Arenibacter algicola: one gene and its partner. The protein of the gene in region 1 interacts with the protein of each later gene in a pairwise test. Links are inferred from orthologs where the notes say so. Each region holds a gene or a part of one and is shown on either strand. Other genes may lie near its edges.

Region 1 (3,273 bases):
GGAAGCTCAATTTGGGGATTTTAGCAATGGTGCCCAGATTATGATAGATCAGTACATATCCGCAGCGGAGGATAAATGGAAATTACAGAATGGTTTGGTAATGCTGTTGCCGCACGGGTACGAAGGTCAGGGCGCAGAACATTCGTCCGCCCGTATGGAGCGATATTTACAATTATGTGCAAGGGATAATATGTATATCGCCGATGTAACTACCCCTGCAAATATGTTCCATTTGTTGAGAAGGCAAATGAAGGTGAATTTCAGAAAGCCTTTAATAGTGTTTACACCAAAAAGTTTGTTGAGGCATCCACGGGCCGTATCAACGGTTGAGGAATTTGCAAACGGGGAATTCCAAACGGTAATTGATGATGCAACCGCCGAGGTGTCCAAAATTAAGAGCATGGTATTCTGTACCGGTAAATTCTATTACGACCTTTTGGCTTATAAGGAGGAAAATAATAGGGAAGACGTAGCCTTGGTAAGGGTAGAACAATTGTTTCCGGTGCCGACAAAGCAAATGAAGGCAATAATGGATAAATATAAAAATGCCGAAGACAAGGTTTGGGCACAGGAGGAACCGAGGAATATGGGTGCTTGGGGTCATTTAACCATGCATTTCAGTGAGGCACATAAATTAAGGGTAGCCTCCAGAAGATTTTACGCTTCCCCAGCAGCCGGTAGTGCAGTACGTTCCAAGCGTCGTCATCAGCAGGTAATAGATTATGTTTTTGATATAAACAAAAACAATATGGGAAGAAACCCGGAGTCTACTGATAATTAGTATTATTTATTTTGGGGATTGATCGGTGGAAACTCCTAAATGTCCAAAAGGAAAATTTGATAAAGGTTAGAATTAAGAACGAGTTTAGACAAAACACAAATTAAAATTATAAAACATGATTTTAGAAATGAAAGTCCCTTCTCCAGGGGAATCCATTACGGAAGTAGAGATAGCAGAATGGCTGGTGAGCGATGGTGATTACGTGGAGAAAGATCAGGCAATAGCGGAAGTAGATTCGGACAAGGCCACATTGGAATTACCGGCAGAGGAAAGTGGTATTATTACCCTTAAGGCCGAGGTGGGTGATGCTGTTGCCGTAGGTGCGGTAGTATGTTTAATAGACACTAGTGCTTCCAAACCTGAAGGGGTCGCCAAGAGTGAAGAAAAACCAACGGAAAAGAAACCGGAGGTTAAAGCGGTAGCGGAACAGAAAACCGAGGCTAAACCAGAAAAAACCTCTTATGCTTCAGGATCAGCTTCACCGGCTGCCAAGAAAATACTTGCTGAGAAAGATTTGGATGCCTCATCTATAAAAGGCACGGGAAAAGACGGGCGTATTACAAAGGAAGATGCTGTAAAAGCAGTGCCTTCAATGGGTACTCCTACAGGAGGGTCGAGAGGGGAAAGTAGAACCAAGTTGTCCATGTTGCGCCGTAAGGTTGCCGAGCGTTTGGTTGCTGCTAAAAATGAAACAGCAATGTTGACCACTTTTAATGAAGTGGATATGTCGGCTATCTTTGCGCTAAGGAATCAATACAAGGAAGATTTTAAAGACAAGCATAATGTTGGTTTAGGGTTTATGTCCTTTTTTACAAAGGCCGTAATCAGGGCGTTGCAAATGTATCCTTCCGTGAACTCAATGATAGACGGCAAGGAGATGATTTCTTATGATTTCTGTGATATCAGTATAGCCGTTTCTGGGCCAAAAGGTCTTATGGTACCTGTTATTCGCAATGCAGAGAACTTGACCTTCAGAGGAGTGGAGGCCGAAGTAAAAAGATTGGCCATTAGAGCTCGTGAAGGCGAGATTACTGTCGATGAGATGACAGGGGGTACCTTTACCATTACCAATGGTGGAGTATTTGGTTCCATGTTGTCCACTCCAATTATTAATCCTCCCCAAAGTGCAATCTTAGGAATGCACAATATAGTGGAAAGGCCAATTGCGCGTGATGGGGCCATAGCCATAGCACCTATAATGTATGTTGCCCTGTCCTATGATCACCGTATTATTGACGGTAAGGAGTCTGTAGGTTTCCTAGTGGCGGTTAAGGAGGCTTTGGAGAGTCCTGAAGAATTGTTGATGGATAACAACGTTAAAAAGGCGTTGGAGCTTTAATAGAATAATTTATCAGTGGGGTGTAATCCCTACTCCTAATAACATTGACCTGTCGAGATTTAAAAACTTGGCAGGTCTTATTGTTTTAGGTAAAGACGGGTTTTTTGATAGTCAATAATGGCCCTTCCTTTTTTTAATATATCCGCCCCTATAATGCCGTCTACGGGCATAGCCTGGTGAGAAGTCAGGGCCTGGTTTACATGAACAAGGTCGAACAGGACAATTTTCTGTTTTCGCTTAAACCATTTTCCTATTTCTATAACGTTTTTGGTAGATAATTTGGTGAACATTTCCGTGGCTCCTGCCCCTGCGGCCTTTATTTTTGAATCTTTGGAGTTTAATTTGAAGAATTCTATTTTGTCCAGACCAATGCAGGTGTTGGAGGCTCCGGTATCCAATATAAACCTGCCCTTAACGCCATTGATGGTGGCCGTGACTTCAAAGTGGTTTGTAGCCGTAAGCACTAGGGGTATGGCGATGTATTTTTTTTTATGTAGAAAAACTTTAAGGCTGGGCATATGTACTTTTTTTGTCAAAGATAATCCTATTTTTGTTCTATGATATTAACAGATACACATACCCATTTATATAGTGAGGCTTTTGATAGCGATCGCAATTTGGTCATAGAGAAGGCCATGGAACTTGGGGTAAAGCGTTTTTTTATTCCCGCAATAGATTCGTCCTATACCAAGGCTATGCTAGATTTGGAAAAAGCCTATCCCGAGAACATCTTCCTTATGACGGGGCTTCATCCCACACATGTTAAGGAAGATTACAAGAAGGAACTGGCCCATGTTGAGGAATTGTTGGCGTCCCGGAAATTTTACGCAGTGGGGGAGACCGGCATCGACCTGTATTGGGATAAAACCTTTTTAAAGGAGCAGCAGATTGCCTTTAAACAGCAAATACAATGGGCTAAAAAGTACGCATATCCTATAGTTATCCATTGTAGGGAGGGTTTTGATGAAATATTCCAAATTCTGGAAGAAGAAAAGAGCGATGGACTTTTTGGAATTTTTCATTGTTTTACGGGTACTTTTGAGCAGGCGCAGAAGGCAATTTCCTATAATATGAAATTGGGTATTGGGGGCGTAGTTACTTTTAAAAACGGTAAAATAGATACTTTTCTAGGTGAAATAGACCTGAAACATGT
Region 2 (3,327 bases), on another replicon or contig:
TATATCCTGCTGCCATTGCCAGTTTTATTATTGTAGGTATTGGTCTATTGTTTTATTCTTCGGGCTTCTTTTTAAAGTTATATAACTGGACCGGAATGCTTGTATTTTCCAAAGTTTATTTTAATAACTATCTGTTCATACGGTTGGGGGATGTCTCTTTGGTATTTGCCGTATTTATGCTGTTTAGAAAATTAATGAGCCATAGTAGTGTACTTAAGATAGGACAAAGTACCCTATCTATCTATGTGATCCATTATATTATTTTGTACGGAAGTTTTACAGGTTTGGGGCTATACTATTTCTTGAACCACAGCCTGTCCCCTACTATTGTAATTCCTGGGGCCTTGGCCTTTATGGTGATCACCACAATGTTGGCGCTACAATATGAAAGGAACAAAGTTTATATAAAATTGCAATTGTCATCAGCTGTTAGGTTGGTTCAGCAAAAGGGAGAGGCCTGGTTGAACGAGGAAGGTCAGCCCTTGCTAAAAGCCTTTGTCCTTAAATCCAAGCTAACTTTGATTCGCTTATTTAGAATGGTAAAAAATTAGATGTTATATCTTTTTGCTATTTGAGTTTCGCTTATTTTCGCACAAAAAATATAAATGAGCGAGATGAACAATAAATTTTCACCAATTGCGGTGGAATTGGAGAAGGATAAAAAATACAAGTGGTGTACTTGTAGCCATAGCAAGGTTCAACCTTTTTGTGATGGTTCCCACAAGGCCGAAAATGCTACGCCCCCTTTAATTTTTGAAGCTGTAGAAGACAAAAGGGCCCATTTGTGTACCTGTAAGTTAACCAAAAACCCACCTTATTGCGACGGTACCCATAAGTTATAAATACAATTTGTGTCCCAATAAGCAATATTTAAGGAATTAGTAATAATAGAAGAGCCCTGTTAGATTTTGTCTAACGGGGCTCTTCTATTACCAACTTGTTTTTATTATCTAAACATGTAGGGCTCTATTGTCGGTTGCCGCCAAAGCCGCCTCTTTCACAGCCTCTGCAAAGGTTGGGTGTGCGTGGCTCATTCTGGAGATATCCTCGGCGGATGCCCTAAACTCCATTGCTGTAACTGCCTCGGCAATTAAATCGGCCATTCTGGCTCCGATCATATGTACTCCCAAAACTTCATCGGTTTCTTTATCTGCCAATATTTTAACAAAACCATCCAAATCCATACTGGCCCTAGCCCGTCCCAAAGCGCGCATTGGAAACTGCCCTACCTTATAGGCTACTCCGGCCTCCTTAAGTTGCTCTTCGGTTTTTCCTACCGCTGCAACTTCGGGCCAGGTATATACCACACCAGGAATTAAGTTGTAATCTATATGTGGTTTTTGTCCGGCTAAAATTTCAGCTACAAAGGTTCCCTCTTCTTCGGCCTTATGAGCCAACATGGCTCCCCTTACCACATCACCTAGGGCATAAATATTGGATACATTGGTCTGTAAATGGTCATTTACGGCAATGGTACCGTTCTTTTCCAGTTTAACTCCGGAAGCTTCAATGTTCAATCCATCTGTATAAGGCTTCCTTCCAACAGAAACCAAACAATAGTCTCCTTTAAAAGTTATCTCTTCGCCTTTTTTATCCTCCGCTATAACAATTACTTCCTTGCCTTTGGCCTCTACCGATTTAACTTTATGGGATAGATTAAATTTTACCTTTTGCTTCTTCATTACTTTCAATAATTCTTTTGAAAGTGCTCCATCCATTCCAGGAATAATACGGTCCATGAATTCGATTACCGTTACCTCTGCCCCCAATCTTTTGTAGACCTGTCCCAATTCCAATCCTATTACGCCACCGCCAATGACTATAAGGTGTTTGGGTATTTCCTTCAGTTTTAGGGCTTCTGTTGAAGTTATAACGCGCTCCTTGTCCAATTTGATAAAGGGAAGGCTAGATGGCTTGGATCCTGTGGCAATAATTATGTTTTTTGCCTCAATGGTCTCTGTTTTGCCGTCGTTCTTTTTAATATTGATGTGGGTTGCATCCTTAAAACTCCCAAGGCCTTCGTAAACCTCAATTTTATTCTTGTCCATAAGGAACTTTACCCCGGCACAGGTCTGGTCTACCACTGCCTGTTTCCTTCCGATCATTTTCTCTAGGTTGATCTTGATTTCCCCAGGAATTTCAATTCCGTGATCTTCAAAATGCTTTACCGCATCTTCGTAATGGTGGGAAGAGTCCAACAAAGCTTTGGAAGGAATACATCCTACATTAAGGCATGTTCCGCCCAAAGTTGAATATTTTTCTATTATAGCAGTTTTCATTCCTAACTGGGCACAACGGATTGCTGCAACATATCCACCAGGACCTGAGCCTATAATGGCTACATCGTATTGGGTCATATTATTATTGTATTGAAAAGATTAGTTTCATTAATGTGAATACAAAAATACGAATGTTTTATTGTTGGGCAACATTCATACTAGATGGGATATTAACGTATTATGTACTGTTTTTGTTAAATAAATACTTCCGTAGTGCTTTTTACTTCATTGATGACGAAGGAACTTTGAGTACTTCCAATGTGGTTTATGGCCGTGAGTTTGGTAATCATGAACTCTCTATACTCTTCCATATCCGCCACGTATATTTTAAGGATATAATCATAATCCCCACTGGTGTGATAACATTCCGCAACCTCATTTAATTTAAGTACTTCCCGCTCAAATTGAAGTACATATTCCTTAATATGTTGTACCAATTTCACATGGCAAAATACCGTAAAGGCCTTATTTACCTTTTTTTTGTCAACCAGGGCCACATAATTGGTAATTACTCCCAGTTTCTCCAGCCTCTTTATTCGTTCATATACCGCGGTAACGGATAAATTTAAGTGCAGGGCATATTCTTTGGTAGTCCTTTTACTGTCATTTTGTAGTAATCCCAAAAGTTTGGTATCGATTTCATCAAATTTCATGGTGATATATTTTCTACAGTCAAGTTTAATTTTACTAACTCATGTAATTAAAATCTAAATATTGATAAAAATATAGTTTTATATTCTAAGATAGTTGTAAATGGTTGATTAATTACTGTATTAACTTTAATTTTATAGAAAATTAAATATGTTATTATGGATTTTAAGGCAGCTGATGATTTACAGGATTTACAATATTTTGGAGAATATGGGGGTGTTAATCCCTCTATATCCGACTCTTCCACCTATACTTTTTTATCGGCAAAAACCATGTTCGATACTTTTGAGGGAAATACAGAAGGATGTTATCTTTACAGTAGGCACTCCTCCCCTTCCAACTTATATTTGGGAGAAGCTTTGGCCGCTTTGGAAGGAACGGAAACGGCCAATGTAAC

What was found.
Region 2: the proteins of odhB (region 1) and lpdA interact in binary tests that used the Escherichia coli proteins (3 or more experiments, as listed by UniProt). The link is inferred for Arenibacter algicola from one-to-one orthologs.

Annotation. Positions count from the first base shown.
Region 1 is NZ_JPOO01000001.1:653,661-656,933, forward strand. The notes cover bases 69-3,008. They hold odhB (2-oxoglutarate dehydrogenase complex dihydrolipoyllysine-residue succinyltransferase), read left to right. Parts: upstream 69-896; coding sequence 897-2,120; downstream 2,121-3,008. Other genes in these bases: U735_RS0102710 (2-oxoglutarate dehydrogenase E1 component), read left to right, coding at 69-781; U735_RS0102720 (retropepsin-like aspartic protease family protein), read right to left, coding at 2,198-2,638; U735_RS0102725 (TatD family hydrolase), read left to right, coding at 2,678-3,008. Outside these bases: more of U735_RS0102710, read left to right, coding at 1-68; more of U735_RS0102725, read left to right, coding at 3,009-3,273. UniProt on the Escherichia coli protein: E2 component of the 2-oxoglutarate dehydrogenase (OGDH) complex which catalyzes the second step in the conversion of 2-oxoglutarate to succinyl-CoA and CO(2).
Region 2 is NZ_JPOO01000003.1:413,692-417,018, reverse strand. The notes cover bases 155-3,148. They hold lpdA (dihydrolipoyl dehydrogenase), read right to left. Parts: upstream 2,358-3,148; coding sequence 951-2,357; downstream 155-950. Other genes in these bases: U735_RS0111965 (aminotransferase class I/II-fold pyridoxal phosphate-dependent enzyme), read left to right, coding at 3,089-3,148; U735_RS0111970 (Lrp/AsnC family transcriptional regulator), read right to left, coding at 2,474-2,932; U735_RS0111980 (CDGSH iron-sulfur domain-containing protein), read left to right, coding at 615-842; U735_RS0111985 (heparan-alpha-glucosaminide N-acetyltransferase domain-containing protein), read left to right, coding at 155-551. Outside these bases: more of U735_RS0111985, read left to right, coding at 1-154; more of U735_RS0111965, read left to right, coding at 3,149-3,327. UniProt on the Escherichia coli protein: Lipoamide dehydrogenase is a component of the glycine cleavage system as well as of the alpha-ketoacid dehydrogenase complexes.